Regions from separate parts of the Lysobacter sp. FW306-1B-D06B genome, predicted to be linked through region 3. Evidence: predicted binding sites of a transcription regulator. Region 3 holds the regulator's gene; each other region holds the start of a gene.
The links. The regulator HrcA, encoded in region 3, represses chaperone genes, less so after heat shock. The targets are predictions, from matches to a motif close to TTNGCACTCNNNNNNNNNGAGTGCNAA.
Positions count from the first base shown of each region.

Region 1: groES (co-chaperone GroES) is a predicted target of HrcA. The motif match lies at 5,103-5,129, and genes of this name have one in related genera.
Region 2: rpoH (RNA polymerase sigma factor RpoH) is a predicted target of HrcA. The motif match lies at 2,892-2,918, and genes of this name have one in related genera.

Region 1 covers NZ_CP151802.1:69,680-77,489, forward strand. The annotation lists gene glnE (bifunctional [glutamate--ammonia ligase]-adenylyl-L-tyrosine phosphorylase/[glutamate--ammonia-ligase] adenylyltransferase) at 1-1,917, opposite strand, end outside; gene AAFF32_RS00305 (DUF6445 family protein) at 2,258-2,866, opposite strand; gene groL (chaperonin GroEL) at 2,972-4,609, opposite strand; gene groES (co-chaperone GroES) at 4,754-5,041, opposite strand; gene AAFF32_RS00320 (helix-turn-helix domain-containing protein) at 5,580-6,002, shown strand; gene AAFF32_RS00325 (hypothetical protein) at 6,006-6,479, opposite strand; gene cutA (divalent-cation tolerance protein CutA) at 6,632-6,973, shown strand; gene dsbD (protein-disulfide reductase DsbD) at 6,966-7,810, shown strand, end outside.
Region 2 covers NZ_CP151802.1:1,025,694-1,033,503, forward strand. The annotation lists gene ftsE (cell division ATP-binding protein FtsE) at 1-200, shown strand, start outside; gene ftsX (permease-like cell division protein FtsX) at 197-1,150, shown strand; gene AAFF32_RS04640 (response regulator) at 1,147-1,986, shown strand; gene ung (uracil-DNA glycosylase) at 1,983-2,702, shown strand; gene rpoH (RNA polymerase sigma factor RpoH) at 2,929-3,804, shown strand; gene AAFF32_RS04655 (DUF1203 domain-containing protein) at 3,953-4,420, shown strand; gene AAFF32_RS04660 (NAD(P)/FAD-dependent oxidoreductase) at 4,417-5,688, opposite strand; gene AAFF32_RS04665 (MFS transporter) at 5,685-7,031, opposite strand; gene tal (transaldolase) at 7,246-7,810, opposite strand, start outside.
Region 3 covers NZ_CP151802.1:3,047,202-3,055,011, reverse strand. The annotation lists gene recN (DNA repair protein RecN) at 1-1,416, opposite strand, end outside; gene hrcA (heat-inducible transcriptional repressor HrcA) at 1,816-2,868, shown strand; gene grpE (nucleotide exchange factor GrpE) at 3,036-3,563, shown strand; gene dnaK (molecular chaperone DnaK) at 3,685-5,604, shown strand; gene dnaJ (molecular chaperone DnaJ) at 5,727-6,851, shown strand; gene AAFF32_RS14010 (glutathione S-transferase N-terminal domain-containing protein) at 6,865-7,629, opposite strand; gene dapB (4-hydroxy-tetrahydrodipicolinate reductase) at 7,747-7,810, shown strand, end outside.

The sequences.
Region 1 (7,810 bases), 1.3 Mb from region 3:
GCCGTCCGCGGCCGACAGGCGTCCGTCGCGCACCGCCATGGCGATGCGGAAGCTCAGCGCCTGGCGGACTTCGTTTAGCGCCTGCAGGACCGCCTCGGCATCGTCGTCGTCATCGCGTGCGACGTCCGCGCAGGCGGCGTGCAGTTCGTCGCGTCCCGGCAGCGGTCCGGCGACGCGCGCGTCGAGCAGTTCGTCGAGCAGTAACGGATACGAGGCGAGGCGTTCGGCCAGCAGCGCGCTGTGCGTCACCACTTCCACGAGGCGTGCAAGCGCAACGGGCTGTTCGTCCAGCAGGGCGAGGTACGCGCTGCGTCGCAGCACGTTGTGCAGCAGCGCCAGCAGGCGCCGCAGCGCGAGCATCGGCTCGCTCGACGCGGCCGCGGCCTGCAAGAGCGACGGCAGCACGCGATCCAGGCGCGCGCGTGCGTTGTCCGACAGGCCGCGCACGCCGGGGCTTCGCGCGAAGTCGCGCAGCGCCGCGTCGGCGTTTCCGGCTTCGATGAAACCGGCATCGGCCAGCGCTTCGCTGTCGCTGCCGTCGGGCAGTGCGTGCCAGTAGCGGGTCAGCGCGTCGGGCGCGTTGCGGCGACGGCGCGGCGTGAGCAGCGCCTCGAACTCGGCGGTGACGCGCGCACGCTGCGCATCCAGTGCTTCGCGCAGCCCGCTCCAATCGGCGTAGCCCAGCGACGCGGCGATGCGGTCGCGATCTTCCTCGCGTTCGGGCAGCGCATGCGTCTGCGCATCGCGGAGCATCTGCAGGCGATTCTCCAGGCCGCGCAGGAAGCGGTAAGCGGTGGCGAGCATGTCGCCCGCCTCGACGCTCATCTGTCGCGCCTCCATCAGCGCGGCGAGCGAGGGCAGCAGCCGGCGATCGCGCAGGCTGGGTTCGCGACCGCCGTAGATGAGCTGCAAGGCCTGCACCAGGAATTCGATCTCGCGAATGCCGCCGGGCCCGCGCTTGATGTCATCGGCCAGCTCCTTGCGCGCGACTTCCGCGCTGATCGCCGCCTTCATGCCGCGCAGGCCGTCGAGCGCGCCGAAATCCAGGTAGCGGCGATAGACGAACGGTCGCAGGCTCTCAAGGAAGCGTTCGCCCGCGGCGGCGTCACCGGCGACGGGCCGCGCCTTCTGCCACGCGTAGCGCTCCCAGTCGCGGCCTTCGCGCTGAAAGTACTGCTCCATCGCGGTGAACGACCACGCCACCCGGCCCGCGTTGCCGTAGGGACGCAAGCGCAGATCGACGCGGTGGCAGAAGCCGTCGACGGTCAGCTCGTCGAGCAGCTTCGCCAGTTGCTGGCCCAGACGCGCGAAGTAGTGCTCGGCATCGAGCGGGCGCGCGCCGTCGGACTCGCCGTCGTGCTCGTAGGTGTAGACCAGGTCGACGTCGGAACTGAAGTTGAGTTCGCCACCGCCCAACTTGCCCAGCCCGAACACGACCAGGCGCTGCGGTACGCCATCGCGATCACGCACGAGGCCGTGGCGTTGTGCGAACTCCTGCTCGATCGCGGCGAGCGCGATCTGCAGGCAGCGTTCGGCCAGATGCGTGCTGCCGGCGAGCGTGCCGTCGACATCGTCCAGGCCCAGCACGTCGCGCCAGATCAGGCGCGTGGAGCCGGCGGCGCGATAGCGGCGCAGCAATGCCGGCCAGTCGGCGCGGTTGATGGCGTCGAGCACCGGCTCCTCGAGCGGCTGCGCGCCGTCGTCGTGCAGCAGGCGTTCGAGCAGGGCCGGCTGGCGCGCGAGGGTGTCGATGGCGAAGTCGCTGGCGATGGCGACGCGCTCGATGCGTGCGATCGCGTGCGGATCGGACAACCGTCCGTCCTGCCCGGGCAGCGCCGCGCGCAAGCGCGCGAGCGCGCGTGCCAGCAATGGCTCGAACTGGACGGAATGCGAGGGAGACGTTGCGGTGAGGATCATCGCGCCGATTCTGTCATGCGGCCCGTGCCAGCCCGCGCTTGCGGCAGACACCGTGCCAGCGCGCGACGACGAGACCTTTTCGCTGCGCGCCGCGGGATTCCAGCGAACGGGCAAATAAAAAGCCCGCCCCGGTCGAACCGGTTGCGGGCCTGCTCCCTCCCCCACGTCGGGATGCAGGGCGATCGTGAAGGAAGCGTTAGGGGGTTTGCACGCTGCACTGCAAAATAGAACTCTGCGGTTCAAAATGCATGCCAATCAGACCTTTACAATCATCCCTGTTCAGGTATGGAAGAGGCCTGGGCCCGGACGCGATGAGCCCGGGAAGGACGGATCGGCGCCGTCAGACCGCCTCGAAAAACATCAGGTAGACCAGCCGGCCGTTCTCCATGCGGTCACCGAACGCCGGCCCCGCGGTGTGCCACAGCCACGGGCGCAGCAACACCAGGCGGTTGAAGCGCATCGGCGCCTGCATGGTCGGCTCCCACTTGGAATCGTCCACGCTGTCGCGCTCGATGATCTCGCGGTGCATCTGCTCCAGCGAGTCGTAGCCCATCGCGCGCATCTCGGCATCGTCGAGCGGGGCGCGGTCGGAGTTCGTGGCGCGGTGACGGAAGAACTCGGTGCCGCCACGGCAGTCTTCCGGACGGCTGAGGAAGAGAATCCCCGACCAGTACGCCTGGTCGATGTGCACCTTCGCGCGCCCCACGTCGGCCGCCAGCGTCATGCGGAACTTCGCGTGCGATTGCAACGGCGAGATCGGCCGCACGTTCTCGCCGACGAGTTCGGAGACGCGCCGGTCCAGGCCGTCGATCTCGATGCGTTCCAGCGAGTTGCGCCCCGGGAATGCGCCCTGCTGATCGGGATACGTCAGTTGCAGGCCCACGTCGCGCAACTGCAACGCATCGCGGTGGCTGAGGAAGTCGTCGACGATGATCAGGGAGGTCGGCATGCGCGCGAGCTTAGCGGGCGCGCACGCCGGCCGCACGCCGGCCAAAAAAGAACCCCGCATCGCTGCGGGGTTCTTCGTGTTGCAAGGTGCCGCGGAAAGCCGGACTTAGAAGTCCATGCCGCCCATGCCGCCCATGCCGCCGCCCGGCATCGCCGGCTCGTCCTTCTTCGGCAGCTCGGCGACCATCGCTTCGGTCGTGATCATCAGACCGGCGATCGACGCGGCGTTCTGCAGCGCGGTGCGGGTGACCTTGGTCGGGTCCAGGATGCCGGCTTCGAGCATGTCGACGTACTCGCCGTTGGCGGCGTTGTAGCCAAACGCGCCCTTGCCTTCGATCACCTTGTTGAGGATGACGGAGGGCTCTTCACCGGCGTTGGTGACGATCTCGCGCAGCGGCGCTTCCATCGCGCGCAGGGCGATCTGGATGCCGTGATTCTGGTCTTCGTTGGCACCCTTCAGGCCGGCGATCGCCGCCTTGGCACGCAGCAGCGCGACGCCGCCGCCCGGGACGATGCCTTCTTCCACGGCAGCGCGGGTGGCGTGCAGCGCGTCTTCAACGCGTGCCTTCTTTTCCTTCATTTCGATTTCGGTCGAAGCACCGACCTTGATCACCGCCACGCCGCCGGCCAGCTTGGCCACGCGCTCCTGCAGCTTCTCGCGGTCGTAGTCGGAGGAGGTCTCCTCGATCTGCGCCTTGATCTGCTTGATGCGGCCTTCGATGCCCGAGCTCTCGCCCGCGCCGTCGATGATCGTGGTGTTTTCCTTCGAGACCTGCACCTTCTTGGCGCGGCCCAGATCCTTGATGGTGGCCTTGTCGAGCTGCAGGCCGACCTCTTCGGAGATCACGGTGCCGCCGGTCAGGATGGCCATGTCTTCCAGCATCGCCTTGCGACGGTCGCCGAAACCCGGGGCCTTCACGGCGCAGACCTTCACGATGCCGCGGATGGTGTTGACCACCAGGGTCGCCAGCGCTTCGCCTTCGACTTCCTCGGCGATGATCAGCAGCGGCTTGCCGGCCTTCGCGACGCCTTCCAGCACCGGCAGCAGGTCACGCACGTTGGAGATCTTCTTGTCGTGCAGCAGGATGAACGGATCGTCCAGTTCGGCCTGCATCGACTGCTGGTTGTTGATGAAGTACGGCGACAGGTAGCCGCGGTCGAACTGCATGCCCTCGACGACGTCGAGTTCGTTCTCCAGGCCCGAGCCGTCTTCGACGGTGATCACGCCTTCCTTGCCGACCTTGTCCATCGCCTGGGCGATGAGGTCACCGATGTTGGTGTCGCTGTTGGCCGAGATCGCGCCGACCTGGGCGATTTCCTTCGACGTCGAGGACGGCTTGGAGATCTTCTTCAGCTCGACGACGGCCTCGGTCACGGCCTTGTCGATGCCGCGCTTGAGGTCCATCGGGTTCATGCCGGCGGCGACCGCCTTCATGCCTTCACGGATCAGCGCCTGCGCCAGCACGGTGGCGGTGGTGGTGCCGTCGCCGGCGTTGTCGGAGGTCTTGGAAGCGACTTCCTTGACCATCTGCGCGCCCATGTTCTCGAACTTGTCGGCAAGCTCGATTTCCTTGGCGACGGACACGCCGTCCTTGGTGATGGTCGGCGCGCCGAAGCTCTTCTCGAGCACGACGTTGCGGCCCTTCGGGCCGAGGGTCGCCTTCACGGCGTTGGCGAGGATGTTGACGCCGCGCACCATCTTGACGCGCGCGTCCTCACCGAAACGGATTTCTTTGGCAGCCATGGTTGTAACTCCGGGATTCGTTATTCGAGATTCGTGATTCGTAGAAGCGAGGGTGCGGCAGGAGTTCGGGAAGGTCGGGATGCGTCGGCGCATGGCGCTCTTACGAATCCCGAATCTCCCATCCCGAATCCCCGCCTTACGGCATCAGCCAAGGATCGCGAAGATGTCGTCTTCCTTCACCACCAGGAACTCGTTGCCGTCGAGCTTCACTTCGGTGCCGCTGTACTTGCCGAACAGCACCTTGTCGCCGGCCTTGACCTTCGGCGCGCGCACGCTGCCGTTGTCGAGCACCTTGCCCTCGCCCACGGCGACGACTTCGCCCTTGATCGGCTTCTCGGTAGCCGAGTCCGGAATCACGATGCCGCCGGCGGACATCTTTTCTTCTTCCATGCGCTTGATGACCACGCGGTCGTAGAGCGGCTTGATATTCATGGCGACGCGAACCTCCGAGGAATACGTAAGTGATTGAAACAATGGTAAAAGTGGCGGAATTTTAGCAGCCGCAGGCGACGAGTGCCAACGCCGGCGGCAAACAAAACCCGGCGAGCCGGGATGCGAGGGAGATGGGGCGCACGGCAGGGCTTTCAAGGGCGTCGCGGCGAAAAACGCGCCCGGAGGCGGCCCAGAGGCTTCAAACGCAACACGGGGCGGCCGGCGGCAACGGCGCGGTGCGTAAAAAAAAGAGCGCGTCCCGTGGAACGCGCTCTTTGGTGTCGGAGTTGCCGTCCTGGGCCTGGCGCTGTCCCTGCGCACGCCCCCGAACCCCGCGCCGTGTCATGGCGCACGCGAATGTTGTGCAGTTCGTGGCATTCCAGCCAGAGGGACGGGGCGGTGGCGCTGCTGACAGGCGGTAGCCGGACGGCGCGTGAATTTGCCAGAATCTCCCGCAGAAATAGCTTTCGGTTCACGCCTGCAGGAAGCATGGCTACCTCCAGGACACAGGTTCAGGTGAATTTTGTTCACTCTGTGAATGGAGGTATCCAAGGTGACGCCGCAGCAACGGATCCGACTCGCCCGCCGCCACGCCGGACTGTCCCAGGCCGCCCTGGGGGCCGCGGTGGGCGTGCAACGCAGCGCCGTGGGGCACTGGGAGGCCGCGCGGGGGAAATTCCCCTCGGTGGCGCATCTGCGCGAGATCGCGCTGGTCACCGGCGTCCAGTTCGAGTGGCTGGCGACGGGCCGCGGCTCCATGGGACTGTCGGCCGACACGGCGCTGGACTCCGTCGCCGCCGCCGATGCGGTGCTGGTGGAGGATCCACTGGAGCTGCGCCTGCTGACGGCCTTCCGCACCGCACCTACGCGTTCGAAGGCGCCGCTGGTGGAGGTCGTGGAGCAACTGGCGGAACTGCGCACGGGGCGCGCGCGATCGTCCGCCAAAGCGGTACGCGGTTGAGCCTCAGCCGCCGGCGAGGCGTTTGACGGCCGCGGCCGGCAGCGCGGCGCAGTCGGCCGCGGGGGCGAAAGCCGCCGTGGCGGTCTCATCCCCCTGCACCAGCTGGAGCCGCTTGGCCGCCACCGGAGCGGGCAGCACGAGCGTCCACACGGCGCGGATCGTGCCCTGCATCGGCGGCTCGGCCTGCGGGGCGCCGGATGCGTCGACGTAGATCAGGTTGGGCCCCGATGCGACCAGACGTTGCCCGGTGTCGACATCGATCACGCCGATGTCGGCCGGGTCGCTCCAGCAATCCATTGCGCTCTCGCAGCTCAGGTCCAGGAGCAGGCGCGGCGCCGGCGCCGCCTGCAGGCACGCCGCCCGCACGCGTATGCCGTGGGCATCGCCTGTCTGCGCAATGGCGGCCAGGCTGGCCAGCGCCAGCGGCAGCCCGGCGAACACGAACCTCGCCAGCACAGGCTTGAAGCGGTGGGACATCGGACCTCCTCGACCGGCGTGGGGCACCGGCGCGGGCAGCCTACGCCAAAGCCGGCCCCCTCGCGCAAGTCCGCCGGGCGGGGGTATCGCAACACTGTGGGCTGCCTGGGCACGGGCATCGGCACGGGGCAGGCCCTACACTGGCGCCCCTCATGACCACGCCTTCCGCCCCGCCCGTGCGGCTGGTGCTCAGCACCTGCCCCGATGCGCAGACCGCTGATGCCCTCGCCACGGCGCTGGTCGAGGCGCGCCTGGCCGCCTGCGTGAACGTGCTCCCCGGCGTGCGTTCGACGTACCGCTGGCAGGGCGCCGTGGAGCGCGGCGAAGAAGTGCTGCTGCTGATCAAGACCACCGCCGACCGCGAGGCGGCGCTGGTGGAACGACTCAACGCGCTGCATCCCTATGAACTGCCCGAGGCGTTGGCGGTCGAAGCCGTCGGCGGCCTCACCGCCTACCTGGACTGGGTGGCCGAACAGACCCGTGACGATGACTGATCCGATCCGAACGCGCGCCGCGCGACTGCTCTCCTTCCTGCTTCCCCTCGCACTGGCGATCGGCGCCCCCGCCGCGCAGGCCGCGATCGGCCCGGACGACCTGCTCCCGGTCGACGACGCCTTCGCCCTGCGCGCCGAAGCGCCGACGCCGGACCGGATCGAGATCCGCTGGCGCATCGCCGACGGCTACTACCTCTACAAGCACCGCATCGCCGTGCAGGCCGACGCGGCCTTCGCCGCGCAGCCGCTGCAGCTGCCCAAGGGCGATGCGCACGAGGACGAGTTCTTCGGCAAGGTCGAGACCTACCGGCAGGCGCTCACCGCCGTGCTGCCGGGCCAGGCGAACGCCGGCCAGGTCACGCTGAAGATCAAGTACCAGGGCTGCGCCGACGCGGGCATCTGCTACCCGCCGCAGGTGCGCAGCGTGACGGTCGCCCTGCCCGCCTCGAACGCCGCCGCGCAGGACAGCGCGCGTCCTACGGTGAACTTCGGCGCAGGCGGCGCCGCGCCGCTCGGCGGCGGCCTGCTGGGCCGCAACGCCACCGGCACCGACGCCCTGCCGCTGCCGCCGGAACAGGCGTTCGGCTTCGAAGCGATCGCCGGCGACGGCAACACGCTGCTGCTGCGCTTCACGCCGGCCAAGGGCTATTACCTCTATCGCGACAAGACCACGCTGACGCTCGACGCTGCCGCGACGCAGGCCGGCTTCGCCCTCGGCGCGCCGCGCTGGCCGAAGGGCGTGGCGCATCGCGACGAGCATTTCGGCGACGTCACGGTGTTCTTCGACCAGATCGACGTGCCGGTGGCGGTCGCGCGCACGAAGACCGAGGCGACGAC
Region 2 (7,810 bases), 2.0 Mb from region 3:
CCGACGAGCCCACGGGCAACCTGGATCCCACGCTGTCGGCGGAGATCATGGCGTTGTTCGAATCGCTGCCCGAGCGCGGCACCAGCGTGCTCGTCGCCAGCCACGACCTGGCGCTGGTCAAGCGCATGAAGAAGCGTGTGCTGGTGTTGAACCAGGGACGCCTGGTCGATGACATCTCGCCGCAGGACCTGGCCCAGTGAGCGCGCCCGCCGCCAACGGTTCCACGCGCCCCGCGCGCCCGAATTCGCGCCTGGGCACCTGGTTCGACCATCACGTCTACAGTCTGGTCGCCAGCGTCGGGCGCATGCTGCACAAGCCGTGGGCGACCGCGCTGACGATCGGCGTGATGGCGGTGGCGATCACGCTGCCGCTGGGCCTGTGGGCGGCGCTGGGCAATGTCGAGCGCTTCACCGGGACGGTGCAGCAGTCGCGGCAGATCAGCCTGTTCCTGAAGCCGCAGGTGTCGCTCGACCGCGCCCGGGTGCTGGCCGATGAATTGCGCGGCCGCGGCGACGTCGCCTCGCTCGATCTGCGCACGCCCGAGCAGGGCATGGAAGAACTGCGCCGCAGCAGCGGTCTGGGCGAGGCGATCAGCGCCGTCGACGGCAATCCGCTGCCGAGCGTGCTGATCGTGACGCCGAAGGGCGACGAGACGATGCTCGCCGAATCGCTGCGCACGCTGCCGGACGTCGACGTCGTCCAGCACGACGCCGCCTGGCGCCAGCGCCTGGATCACTGGCTGCGATTCGGCGTGCGGCTGGCGTGGGTGCTGGCGGCGCTGCTCGGTCTGGGCGCGCTGCTGGTGGTGGGCAACACCGTGCGGCTGGACATCCAGTCGCGTCGCGAGGAAATCGCAGTGCTGCAGCAGCTCGGCGCCACCGACGGCTTCATTCGCCGGCCGTTCCTGTATCTGGGCCTGAGCTATGGACTGGCTGCAGGCCTGATCGCGCTGGGCCTGCTCACCGCCGCCGACCACGCGCTGCGCGAGCCGCTGGCCGAACTGGCGCGCAGCTACGGCAGCCATTTCGCCCTGGAAGGCTTCGACCTTCGCAGCGCGATCGCCATCGTGGTGGGCGCGGGCGTGCTGGGCTGGCTCGGCGCCGGCCTGGTGACCGGCCATTACCTGCGCCAGACGCGATCGACGACATGAGCCAGGATCTCCGCCACCTCGCCAACGCCGCCCCACGCATCATGGTGGTCGATGGCTCCAAGCTGGTGCGCAAGCTCATCGGCGACGTGCTTGCGCGCGAGTTGAGCGACGCGGTCGTCGTGCCCTGCGCCGGCATCGCCGAGGCGCGTGCCGCGCTGGCTGGCGGTGCGGTCGACTTGGTGACCACGTCGCTCGTCCTGCCCGACGGTGACGGCATCGCGCTCGCCCGCGTCGTGCGCGAATCGGCGGGGCAGGCGTACGTGCCGATCATCGTCGTCTCCGGTGATGCGCAGTCGCATCTGGAATCGCGCCGCTTCACCGAGGACGTCACCGACTACTTCGACAAGGCGCTGGGCCACAGCGCGCTGGCCGCGTTCATCCGCGGCTATGTGCAGCCGCAGCCGATCCCCGGCGCGCGCGTGCTGTACGTGGAAGACAGCAAGGTCGTCGCGCTGGCGACCAAGCGCATGCTCGAACGCCACGGCCTCACCGTGCTGCATTTCGTCGGCGTGGAAGAAGCGCTGGAGTTCCTGGAAGCCCGCCGCGGCCAGGACGACATCGGCTGCGACCTCGTGCTCACCGACGTCTATTTGAAGGGTGCGCTGAGCGGAAACGACCTGCTCGCGCGCCTGCGCGAGGATTTCGGCTTCGGCAAACGCCGGCTGCCCGTGCTGGTGATGACCGGTGACGGTAACGCGGACAATCAGAGCGCGCTCATTCGCGCGGGTGCGAACGATCTGGTGCTCAAGCCGATCGAAGAGCGCCTGCTGGTGACCAAGACGCTGTTCCAGCTGCGCCTGGCGCGGTTGCCGGAGCCGACGGCACTGGACGCATGAACGACGCGGCCGACGCGAAGGACAAGGTCCGGCTCGAGCCGTCGTGGAAGGCGAAAGTCGGCGATTACGTGCAACTGCCGCAGATGCAGCAGCTGTCGGCCTTCCTGCGTGATCGCAAGGCGGCTGGGGCGCGGATCTTCCCGGCCGGTGCGGACATCTTCGCCGCCTTCGATGCGACGCCGTTCGACCGGGTGAAGGTCGTCATCCTCGGCCAGGACCCGTACCACGGCGCCGGCCAGGCGCATGGCCTGTGCTTCTCGGTGCAGCCGGGCGTGGCGGTGCCGCCGTCGCTGGACAACATCTTCAAGGAGATCCAGCGCGACCTGGGCATCGCCCGGCCGGACCACGGCTGCCTGCTGCCCTGGGCGCAGCGCGGCGTGTTGCTGCTCAACGCGGTGCTGACGGTGGAAGAAGGCCGGGCCGGCGCGCATCAGGGCAAGGGCTGGGAAGGCTTCACCGACCACGTGGTCGACGTGCTCAACCGCGAGCGCGAGGGCTTGGTGTTCATGCTCTGGGGCAGCTACGCCCAGGCCAAGGGCAAGGTCATCGACCCGCGCCGCCACAAGGTCCTCAAGGCGCCGCATCCCTCGCCGCTGTCGGCGCACCGGGGGTTCATCGGCTCGGGGCACTTCTCGGCCGCCAATGAGTACCTCGTCCGCCACGGCCAGGCGCCCATCGACTGGTCGCTCCCCGCCCGGGCCGCCCTGCCGGGCTGAGCGGGCCGGTGAACTTTCGGCCCGGATCCGGGTCTATCTACGGTCGCCAAGGTTCAGGGCGACACCCCCGATGGCCGGTCGCCCCGGTGCTCCCAAGTGATTGATCTGTAAAGATCGATACCGAATGTTGGGCGTATCCTGAGGCTCCCCGTTTGTCCCACCCATGAAACACTGAGGCCCTTTCGACCTTTAGCAGAGCCCCATATCGACTGCTAAGATTGCCCCCATGACCCAGAACAGCCTGACCCTCCCCCTGGTTACCAACAACCTCCCGGTGCCGAGTGCGCTCGGTTCGCTGGACGCCTACGTCAACGCTGTGCATCGCATCCCGGTGCTTACCGCCGAGAACGAGCAGGTGCTGGCGCGTCGCTTCCGCGACGAGCAGGACCTCGACGCCGCCCGCGAGCTGGTGCATTCCCACCTGCGTTTCGTCGTGCATGTCGCCCGTGGCTATAACGGTTACGGCCTGCAGATCGGCGACCTGATCCAGGAAGGCAACATCGGCCTGATGAAGGCGGTCAAGCGCTTCGACCCGGAACAGGGCGTGCGCCTGGTGTCCTTCGCGGTCCACTGGATCCGCGCCGAGATGCACGAGTTCATCCTCAAGAACTGGCGCATCGTGAAGGTCGCCACGACCAAGGCGCAGCGCAAGCTCTTCTTCAACCTGCGCAAGTCCAAGACCCGCCTGGGCTGGATGAATGCCGAGGAAGTCCGTGCCGTCGCCCAGGACCTGAACGTCTCCGAGCGCGAAGTGCTCGAGATGGAATCGCGCCTGTCGGGCCGCGACATCGGTTTCGATGCGCCGGACGATGACGACGACAACGCTCCGCCGTCGCCGGTCGCGTACCTGCGCACCGACGCCGAGGATCCGTCGCAGACCTACGAGCGCGAGGACGAAGAGGACAACCACCTCGCCCTGCTGCGCGAAGGCCTGTCGGGTCTGGATCAGCGCTCGCGCGATATCGTCAAGCGCCGCTGGCTGGATTCGGAAAGCAAGATCACGCTGCAGGAACTGGCCGACGAATACGGCGTCAGCGCCGAACGCATCCGCCAGATCGAAGCCAACGCGCTGAAGAAGATGCGCGCGCTGTTCGCGGCGTAAGGCGACGCTTCAAGCGATGCACGGAACGGCCCGGGAAACCGGGCCGTTTTCGTTTGCGCCGCGTCCGGGCGACGGATGTGATCGCAAGGATCGGATATCGCCCCGCACACTGGGGCGCGAGCATGGCGGCATCCATCGGGAGCCCGCCATGTTCCGCATCCACGCCTTGCCCGCAGCGCAGTTCCAGCCGTTGTTTTCCCTGTCCGACGAAGAACTCGCCGCGCACGACATCGTCCGCGTCACCGCCGACGCACCGAACGGCTTCCCGTGTCGCGTCGGTCTGCGCGATGCCGAGCCCGGCGAGCGGCTGCTGCTGCTTCCATACGAGCACCATGCTGTCGCTTCACCCTACCGGGGCTCGGGCGCGATCTACGTGCGCGAGCACGCGGCGGAGGCCTCACCGCCGGCCGATGAAGTCCCGGAGCAGTTGCGTCGCCGATTGCTGTCGGTTCGCGCCTACGGCGCCGACGGCATGATGCGCATCGCCGATGTCGTCGACGGGCAGCAGATCGAAACGCTCATCGCCCGCTTCTTCGACATGCCGGGCGTCGAATACCTGCACGTGCACTACGCCAGGTATGGCTGTTACGCGTGCCGCATCACACGCGAGGTTTAGCGCGCCGGTGGCGATCGCTCGCCACCCAGGATGATCCGCGCATGCCGCTGGTAGCTCCAGTAAGACCACGCCCAGTTGAGCAGGACGATGAGCCGGTTGCGGAAGCCGATCAGGAAGAACACGTGCGCGGCCAGCCAGAACCACCAGGCAAGCAGGCCGGAGAGCTTGAAGCCGTGCAGGTCGACGACCGCCGCCATGCGGCCGATCGTGGCGAGGTTGCCGAAGTCCCGATAGCGGAATGCCGGCGCGGGTTTGCCGGCGAGTCGCGCCTGGATCGCCTGCGCAACATGCGCGCCCATCTGCTTCGCGGCCGGCGCGATGCCGGGCACCGGCTTGCCGTTCTGCTGCACGCTGGCGAGATCGCCGGCGATGAAGATCTCCGGGTGGCCCGGCACGCTGAGGTCCGCTTCCAGCGGCACGCGACCGGCGCGATCACGCGGCACGTCGAGCAGCGCGCCCAGCGGTGATGCTGCGACGCCGGCGGCCCACAGTACCGTGCGCGCGGGAACGAACGTGTTGCCGAGCGTGTAGCCGTTGGCATCGATCGCGCTGACCGGCGTGCCCGTGACGACCTCGACGCCGAGCTTGTGCAGCTGCATGCGTGCGCGTTCGGACAGCGATTCCGGGAACGAGGCGAGCACGCGCGGCCCCGCTTCGATCAGCCGCACTTTCGCGTGCGAGGGATCGATGTTGCGGAACTCGCGCTTGAGCGTGTGCCGCGCGATCTCCGCCAACGTGCCCGCCAGCTCGACGCCGGTCGGACCGCCGCCGACGACCGCGAAACTGAGCCACGCTTCGCGCTCGGCGGGATCCTCACAGACTTCGGCGCGTTCGAAGGCGAGCAGCAGCCTGCGGCGGATCGCCAGCGCGTCGTCCAGCGTCTTCAGCCCCGGCGCATCCTGGCTCCATTCGTCATGACCGAAGTAGGCATGCGTCGCCCCGCTGGCGAGCAACAGATAGTCGTAGGTTTCGGCATCGCCGTCGGCCAGCGACACCGTACGCGCCTGCGTGTCGATGCCGACCACTTCGCCCAACCTTACTTCGACGTTGCGCTGGTTGCGCAGGATGTGGCGCAGCGGTGCGGCGATGTCAGGCGAGGACAGGCCGGCGGTCGCCACCTGGTACAGCAGCGGCTGGAAGAGGTGATGGTTGCGGCGGTCGATCAGCGTGATGCGCACGTCGCTGCGAGCCAGCGCGCGCGTCGCCCAGAGACCGCCGAAGCCGCCACCCACGATGATGACGTGCGGTTGCGTCGAGGTGTCGGTCATGCGCTTGTCCGTTGTCTTGTGTCGGTATCGACGGGGTCGGTGAGGTCGTAGTCGCGGTCGATGCGCGAGTGCAGCTTGGTGTCGCGCATCAGGGCATAAACGCCGAGCGAAACCGCGACGCATGCCGTCACGTAAACGTAGAACCACGACTCGTGCCCCGCCTGCTTGAACCACAGCGCGATGTACTCCGCGGTGCCGCCGAACAGCGACACCGTGAGTGCGTACGGCAGGCCGACGCCGAGCGCACGGATGTGTGCGGGGAACAACTCCGCCTTCACCACTGCGTTGATCGAGGTGTAGCCGCTCACGATCAACAAGCCCGACATCACCCACAGGAACGCTTCGAGCACGGTGCGCGCATGTGCGATGCCGCTGAGGATGGTGTAGGTGAACAAGGTGCCGAGCACGCCGAAGGCGATCAGGATCGGCCGTCGTCCGGTGCGATCCGACAAGGCCCCCACCAGCGGCTGCAACAGCATGAACACGAACAGCGAAGCCGCCGAGATCAGCGTCGCATCGGCCTTGCTGAAGCCGCCGGTGTTGACCAGGAACTTCTGCGGGTACGTGGTGAAGGTGTAGAACGAGAGCGTGCCGCCCATCGTCAGCCCGATGACGGTGAGCACTTCGCGCGGATGCTGCATCAGCACGCGAAGGCTTCCGCGCTGCGCGTGGTCACGTGAGCGTGCGGCGGCGAACGACTCGGTTTCCTGCATGCCGCGCCGCAGCCACAGCGCCGTCACCGCGCACAACGCGCCGACGACGAACGGAATGCGCCAGCCCCAGTCGTGGAGCTGCTCCTCGGTGAGGAACGCGCGCTGGAGCACGACGAGCAGCGCCAGCGCGATCAGTTGGCCCATCACCAGCGTCACGTACTGGAAGCTGGACCAGAAGCCGCGGTGCTTCGACTGCGCCATCTCGCTCAGGTAGGTCGCGGACGTGCCGTACTCGCCGCCGACGCTCAGGCCCTGCAGCAATCGCGCGAACACCAGCAACGCCGGCGCCGCGATGCCGATGCGCTCGTGCCCCGGTGCGATCGCGATCAGCAGCGAGCCGGCGCACATCAGCAGGACCGACAGCATCAGCGCGGCTTTGCGCCCGTGGCGATCGGCATACAGGCCCAGCAGCCAGCCGCCGACGGGGCGCATCAGGAAGCCGACCGCGAACACCGCCGCCGTGTCCAGCAGCTGCGCGGTGGTGTCGCCCTTGGGGAAGAAATGCGGTGCGAAGTAGATCGCGAAAGCGGAGTAGGCGTACCAGTCGTACCACTCCACCAGATTGCCGACCGAACCGCTGAAGATGCTGCGCAGGCGCTGGGTGGGTGTCATCGGGGCGGTGGCATCCATGCGGGCAAGTTTGCCCGAATCGGCGCGCGTGCGCCTTGGCGCACGGTGATCGTCGCCGTGATGTAGCTCGGGTAAGCGCAGCGCACCCGGGGCGCCGTCACGCTCACGTACCCGGGTGCGCTGCGCTTACCCGGGCTACACATGCGAAAAGTGATGGTTCCCGAAAAGCAAAAGCCCGGCCGAAGCCGGGCTTTCGATCAACCGCCGGAAGGCCTCAGCCCCCCAGCCGCTCCGCCAGCATCGCCTCCAGCTTGCGCTGGTCGGCGGCGAACTTGCGGATACCGTCGGCGAGCTTGTCGGTCGCCATCGCATCCTCGTTGTGCTGCCAGCGGAAGGCCGCCTCGTCCATGCGCGCCGGTGCCGGCGCACGCTCGCCGTTGTCCACCAGTGCACGCGGCACGTCGCCGCTGCCGTTGGCCAGGTCGTTGAGCAGGTCAGGCGAGATCGTCAGCCGGTCGCAGCCGGCCAGTGCGAGCACCTGCCCGGTGTTGCGGAAGCTTGCGCCCATCACCACCGTGTTGAAGCCGTGGCGCTTGTAGTGGTGCCAGATGCGCGTCACCGACTGCACGCCCGGGTCGTCCTGCGGCGTGGCGGGCTTTTCGGCGCCGTTGGCCAGGTACCAGTCGTAGATGCGGCCGACGAAGGGCGAGATCAGGAACACGCCCGCCTCGGCGCAGGCCACGGCCTGGGCGAAGGAGAACAGCAGGGTGAGGTTGCAGTTGACGCCTTCACGCTCCAGTTGCTCGGCCGCGCGGATGCCTTCCCACGTGGAGGCGATC
Region 3 (7,810 bases):
GATTTCGGCCACCGCGCCGCCGATGCCGGTGTCGACCTCGTCGAACACCATCGTCGCCACGGTATCCAGGCCCAGCGCGGCCACTTCGATGGCCAGCGAGATGCGCGACAGTTCGCCGCCCGAGGCCACCTTGCGCAGCGGGCGGGCTGGCTGGCCGGGGTTGGCGGCGACCATGAATTCCACGCGCTCGGCGCCCTGCGGATCGGGACGGTCGCCGTCCTGCGGTTCCAGGACGACGTCGAAACGTCCGCCGCCCATGCCCAGTTCGGCGATCAGGGCGGTGGTGCTGCCGGCCAGGTGCGCGGCGGCGTCGCGACGGCGCGCGCTCAGCACGTCGGCGACTTCGCGCCAGGCGCGGCGGGCGGCGTCGATCTCGCCGTCCAGCTTGACCAGGCGCACGCCGGCGCCGCGCAGGGCGTCGAGCTCGGTGGCGATGGCGTCGCGTTGGGCGGCCAGTTGTTCGGGCGTGACGCGGTGCTTGCGCGCCAGCTCGTGCAGGCGGCCGATGCGATGTTCGATCGCTTCGAATGCGGAGGGGTCCAGGTCCAGGTCGCTGCGAACGCGGTCCAGCAGCGCCAGCGCCTCGTCCACCTGGATCGCGGCCGCGTCGAGCATTGCGTCGACTTCGGACAGGCGGGGTTCGTGTTCGGCCACGCGCTGCAGGTCCGAGCGCACATGCTGGAGATTGCGCGACAGCGACGGGCCTTCCTCGCCGCCGAGTTGGGCGAACGCGCCGTCGCAGGCGGCGATCAGGCCGGCGGCGTGCGCATGGCGGCGGTGGTCGGCCTGCAAACGTGCGATGGACTCGGGTTCGAGTTCCTCGCGATCGAGTTCGGCGTGCTGGTGCTCCAGCCAGTCGATGCGATCGGAGACGTCGCCCTGGGCGGACAGCGCATCGCGCTCCGCGAGCAGGGCATTCCAGCGGGCGGCAGCGGTTTCGACCGCGCGGCGCTCGGCGTCGGTACGGCCGAAGGCGTCGAGCAGGGCGAGCTGGCTGGGGCGTGAGAGCAGGGCCTGGTGTTCGTGCTGGCCGTGGATCTCCACCAGCAGCGCGGCCAGTTCGCCGAGCTGGCCCAAGGTCACCGGACGCCCGTTGACCCAGGCGCGCGAACCGCCATCGGCGCGGATCACGCGGCGGATCTGGCAGGCCTCGTCCTCGTCGAGTTCGTTTTCGCGCAGCCAGGCGGCGGCGAGCGGGACGTCGTGGAGGGCGAATTCGGCGACCAGTTCGGCGCGGTCGGCGCCGTGGCGGACCACGCCGCTGTCGGCGCGCAGGCCGGAGATCAGGCCCAGCGCATCGACGAGCAGCGACTTGCCGGCGCCGGTCTCGCCGGAGATGACGGTCAGGCCGGGCCCGAAGCCGAGTTCGGCCTCGCTGACGACGGCGAATTGCTTGAGGGAAAGGTGGACGAGCATCGGACCGCGATTGTGCCCTGTGTGGGTTGCGGCTTGATAGCGGTGGGGCGTCTCAGGGGCGGAGATTGGTGGGATTCGGGATGGGTGCCGCTTTGTGCTGGCCCGACGAAGGCGTCATCACGGCGACGGCGTGTCGCGCTCGACGGAGGGTGTGATGGATCGGACAGTTGGATCCCCGCCTTCGCGGGGATGACGACCTCGTGGCTGCGAGGGTGCGGGCCTGGGTCCCGGCCTTCGCCGGGATGACGGCTTCGGAGACGCTTTCCCGAATCCCGAATCCCGAATCCCGAATCCCGAATCCCGAATCCCGAATCCCGAATTCCCGAATTCCCGAATTCCCGAATTCCCGATTCCCGCCCCCGACTTGCGTCGCTGCCGGCGCCGGCCTATATCGCCTACATGAGCCGCAAACCCGCCGATCCCAGCCTCGACCCGCGCGCACGCCAATTGCTGCGGACCCTGATCGGTCGCTACATCCGCAGCGGTGAGCCGGTGGGCTCGCAGACGCTGGCGCGGCATGCGGGGCTGGACGTGAGCCCGGCGACGATCCGCAACATCCTCGCCGACCTGGAGGACGCGGGGCTGCTCAGTGCGCCGCACGCCTCGGCAGGGCGGGTGCCGACACCACAGGGCTACCGGCTCTTCGTCGATTCGCTGCTGCAGGTCCGACCGTTGCCGGAGTCCGAAATGGCGCGCCTGCGCGGAGAGCTGCCCACCGGCTCCGGTACGCAGGCCCTGCTGGGCAGTGCGTCGGAGCTGCTGTCGGCAATGACCCATTTCGTCGGCGTGGTCAGCGTTCCGCGGCGCGAGCAGTTCGCCTTCCGCCGCATCGACTTCGTGCCTTTGGACGGCGCCCGCGTGCTGGCCATCCTCGTCTTCGCCGACAACGAAGTGCAGAACCGCATCGTGCTGACGCGGCGGCCCTTCGATGCAAGCGAGCTGGAGCGCGTGGCCAACTACCTCAATGCGCATTTCGCCGGACGCACGGTGGCGGACATCCGCGCCACGCTGGTCCACGAGCTGCGCAGCGCGCAGAGCGAGATGCAGGTGCTGCTGGCCCAGTCGGTCGAACTGGCCGAACAGGCGCTCGCACCCGGCGGCGACGACATGGTGCTGGCCGGCCAGACCCGGCTGATGGGCGTACAGGAGCTGGCCGACCTGGACCGCCTGCGCGACCTGTTCGAAGCCTTCTCCCGCAAGCGCGAGATCCTCCAACTGCTGGAGCGCACCGTGCAGGCGCCCGGCGTTCGCATTTTCATCGGCGAGGAAACGGGGCTGGCGCCGCTGGAGGGCATGTCGCTGGTGACGGCGCCCTATGTTGCGGCCGGCAGCGGCACGGTGCTGGGCGTGCTGGGCGTGATCGGCCCGACCCGCATGGCCTACGAGCGCGTGATCCCGGTGGTGCAGGCCGCCGCGGACGCGCTGGGCGCGGCGCTGCACCCGGATTCCTGAGCCACCGTCCCGAGCGCCCCCGGCGCTGGCCGGCCCGCCTTGTCCTGATCGTCTACCCCTGAGCCGGCTTGAAAGCGCGAAGGCAGGCCCCATTGCTGCCCTGACGCGCCTTTGAGCGCGGTTTTCCGCATTGTTTGAGCGCCCTTGGCGCAGGGATGGAGCACCGCATGACTGCCAGTACCACTTCCGGCGAACCCAATCAGACCCCCGACACGGCCCCCGGCGATGAAGCCGACGCCTCGCTCGCCGCCCAGCTCGAGGCCGCCCAGGCCGAACTCGCGCAACTGCGCGAGGACACGCTGCGCGAGCGCGCCGAGCTGGAGAACCAGCGCAAGCGCATGGCGCGCGAGGTCGACATGGCGCGCAAGTTCGCCAACGAACGCCTGCTGGGCGAACTGCTGCCGGTGATCGACAGCCTCGAGGCCGGACTGGCCGTGCAGGCCGATACCGCCGCGCATCTGCGCGAAGGCATGGAGCTCACGCTGCGCCAGCTGCTGAAGGTGGCCGGCGACAACGGCCTGGTGATGGTCGATCCGGTCGGCCAGCCGTTCGACCCGGACAAGCACCAGGCGATGAGCATGGTGGAGGCCGCCGGCCACGCGCCGGGCAACGTGGTTCAGGTCTACCAGAAGGGCTGGCTGCTGAACGAACGCCTCCTGCGCCCGGCGCTGGTGGTCGTGGCCAAGCACGACTGACGCCTTGAAGCAGGGCCGCGAGCCCCCCAGATAACGCACATCGGCGAACGACGCCGCACACACCTTCAAGCAGGCGGCCCCGGCCGCCGCACAGTCAAAAGATCAGAGAGGGAGCAACACCATGGGCAAGATCATCGGTATCGACCTGGGCACGACCAATTCGTGCGTGGCCATCATGGAAGGCGGCAAGGCGCGCGTCATCGAGAACGCCGAGGGCGATCGCACCACCCCGTCCATCGTCGCCTTCACCAAGGACGGCGAAGTCCTCGTCGGCGCCAGCGCCAAGCGCCAGGCCGTCACCAATCCGAAGAACACCTTCTTCGCCGTCAAGCGCCTCATCGGCCGCAAGTTCACCGACGCCGAAGTGCAGAAGGACATCGGCCTGGTGCCGTACAAGATCACCTCGCACGACAACGGCGATGCGTGGGTCGAGACGGCCGAAGGCAAGATGATGGCCTCGCAGCAGATCTCGGCCGAAGTGCTGGCCAAGATGAAGAAGACCGCCGAAGCCTACCTGGGCGAGACCGTCACCGAGGCGGTCATCACCGTGCCGGCGTACTTCAACGACAGCCAGCGCCAGGCGACCAAGGACGCGGGCAAGATTGCCGGCCTGGACGTCAAGCGCATCATCAACGAGCCCACCGCGGCCGCGCTGGCCTACGGCATGGACAAGAAGGGCGGCGACCGCAAGATCGCCGTCTACGATCTGGGCGGCGGCACGTTCGACGTGTCGATCATCGAGATCGCCTCCGTCGACGGCGAAATGCAGGTCGAAGTGCTGTCGACCAACGGCGACACGTTCCTGGGCGGCGAAGACTTCGACAAGCGCGTCATCGACTATTTGGTCGAGGAGTTCCAGAAGGACCAAGGCATCGACCTGCGCAAGGACCCGCTGGCCCTGCAGCGCCTGAAGGACGCCGCCGAGCGCGCCAAGATCGAACTGTCCAGCGCGCAGCAGACCGAAGTGAACCTGCCGTACGTGACGGCCGACGCCTCGGGCCCGAAGCACCTGAACATCAAGCTCACCCGCGCCAAGCTCGAAGCGCTGGTGGATGACCTGGTCAAGCGCACGATCGAACCGTGCCGCATCGCGCTGAACGACGCCGGCCTGCGCGCCAGCGAGATCAGCGAGGTGATCCTGGTCGGCGGCCAGACCCGCATGCCGAAGGTGCAGACGGCGGTGGCCGAGTTCTTCGGCAAGGAACCGCGCAAGGACGTCAACCCCGATGAGGCCGTGGCGCTGGGCGCCGCGATCCAGGGCGGCGTGCTCGCCGGCGACGTCAAGGATGTGCTGCTGCTCGACGTGACCCCGCTGTCGTTGGGCATCGAAACGCTGGGCGGCGTGTTCACCAAGATCATCGAGAAGAACACCACCATCCCGACCAAGGCCTCGCAGGTGTTCTCCACCGCCGAGGACAACCAGTCGGCCGTGACCGTGCACGTGCTGCAGGGTGAGCGCGAGCAGGCCCGCTACAACAAGTCGCTGGCCCGCTTCGATCTGACCGGCATCGAGCCCTCGCCGCGCGGCATGCCGCAGGTGGAAGTGTCCTTCGACATCGACGCCAACGGCATCCTGCACGTGTCGGCCAAGGACAAGAAGACCAACAAGGAGCAGAAGGTCGAGATCAAGGCCGGCTCGGGTCTGTCCGAGGACGAGATCGCCAAGATGGTCGCCGATGCGGAAACCCACCGCGAGGAAGACCAGAAGTTCCACGAGCTGGTCCAGGCCCGCAACCACGCCGACGCGCTGATCCACACCGCGCGCAGCGCGATCAAGGACAACGGCGACAAGGTGCCGGGCGACGTGATCGGCCGCACCGAAGGCGCGATCGCCGAGCTGGAGACGGCGATGAAGGGCGACGACAAGGCCCAGATCGAGGCCAAGTCGAAGGTTCTGGAAGAGGCCGCGCAGTCGCTGTTCGCCGCGGCTTCGGCCGGCCAGCCGGGCGGTCCGGACGCCGGTGCCGGTCCGCAGGGCGGCGCCAAGTCCGACGACGTGGTCGACGCCGAGTTCACCGAAGTCAAAGACGACAAGAAGTAAGGCCGGGATTCGGGAATAGGGATTCGGGATTCGGAAAGCATGCGTCCGGTTCCGAATCCCTTTCCTGTGTCTAGCCTCTTGCCGTTACGAATCCCGAATCCCGAATCACGAATCCCGGCTCCATGAGCAAACGCGACTATTACGAAGTACTGGGCGTGGCCCGCGACGCCAGCGACGAAGACCTGAAGAAGGCCTATCGCCGCTGCGCGATGAAGCACCATCCCGACCGCAATCCCGGCGACGCCGCCGCGGAAGCCGCGTTCAAGGAGTGCAAGGAAGCCTACGAAGTGCTCTCCGACGCCAACCGTCGGCGCGCCTACGACCAGCACGGCCATGCCGCGTTCGAGCACGGCATGGGCGGCGGTGGCGGCGGTGCCGGTTACGCCGACATGGGCGACATCTTCGGCGACATCTTCGGCAACATCTTCGGTGGCGGCGCCCAGCGCGGCCCGCGTCGCGGCGCGGACATCGGTTACGTGATGGAGCTGTCGCTGGAAGAAGCCGTCGGCGGCACCGAGAAGCAGATCGAGATCCCCACGCTCGACGAGTGCGCGACCTGCGACGGCAGCGGCTCGGCCGACGGCAAGCTGGAGACCTGCGAAACCTGCCACGGTCGTGGCCAGGTGCGTTTCCAGCGCGGCATCTTCTCGATGCAGCAGGCGTGCCCGCACTGCGGCGGGCGCGGCAAGACGATTCCCAACCCTTGCGCGGACTGCAACGGCCAGGGCCGCGTGGAGCGCACCAAGACGCTGCAGGTGAAGATTCCCGCCGGCGTCGACAACGGCGACCGCATCCGCCTGGGCGGTGAAGGCGAGGCCGGTCCGGCCGGTTCGCCGCCGGGCGACCTGTACGTGGACGTGCGCGTGCGCGAACACGAGATCTTCCAGCGCGACGGCGACGACCTGCATTGCGAAGTGCCCGTGCGCATCGCCCAGGCGGCGCTGGGCGACAACATCCGCGTGCCCACGCTGGATGGCGAGGTCGAACTGCGCATCCCGGCCGAAACTCAGACCGGCAAGCTGTTCCGCCTGCGCGACCGCGGCGTGAAGTCCGTTCGCAGCCGCAAGCCCGGCGACCTGTACTGCCGCGTCGTGGTGGAAACGCCGGTGAACCTCACCACCGAGCAGCGCGAGTTGCTGGAGAAGTTCGAGGCCACCTTCGTCGGCGACGGCGCACGCCGCCATTCGCCGCGCGCCTCCACCTTCCTCGACGGTGTGAAGGGCTTCTGGGACCGCATGACGTCCTGAGGCGTCGGGCCGCTCATGCGCTTCGTAGCGAGCGGCCGATCAACTGCGAGTACGTGGTCGCCGGCGATGCCGCCAGGCGATCGCGCCACGCCAGCAGATCGCTGAATTCTTCCGCCAGTACCGCGTCGCTCCAGCAGCGACGCGTGGCCGGGCCGAGCGGCGGTTCGGTGCGCGCGATCGGCGCGACGGCTTCGAGCACCACGGCCATCGCGATGTCGGCGTAGCCGAACGTTCCCAGCAGGAAATCGCCGCCACGCGCGTGCAAGCCTGCGCGCGTTCGATCGAGCGCGAATCGCAAAGCACCTTGCCGGCTCAGATGCCGGTACTTCCGATCCAGACGACGCGTCGCGTCGCGCGCCACGAACCGCAACGGGCGAAGCAGCGGTGCCGGCACCACCGCGGCACTGGCTTCGTCCAGCGCGGCCGGATCCGCCAGTACGCCGCGCACGACGCGGCTGCGGGCTTCGGCGAGGGCGGCTTCGCTGAGGTCGTTCCAGGGCGCGATGGCGTCGAACGCACCCAGCCGCGCGTCGCCCGCCACCGTGGCCGCATGCCGGGCGATGTCCCACGACCCGCGTATCGCGTCTCGCCCCACGATCAGCACGGGCACGGACACCGGGCCGTTCCATTGCCGCAGGCGCCAGCGCAGCCCGGGCTCACTCAGAGTCGGGGTGTATTCGCGATAGTCGAAGGGCACGCCGCACCGTTCCAGCGCCCAGCGCGCCTTCTGGGTCCAGGGCGAAAAGGATTCACCGATGAGCAGCGTGCCGTGCGGCATCAGCGCGGTGTCGATGCACGGTGAAGGAAGAGGTGCCCATTACGCCAGCGACGGCGTGATGACGCGGCATGCACCCGCGCGCTTGTCGCGCACGCGCGCGACGATTAGCCTGCGCGCATGAACACGACGACGAATCCGGTCCGCATCCTCATCCACGGTTCCTCCGGGCGCATGGGCCAGG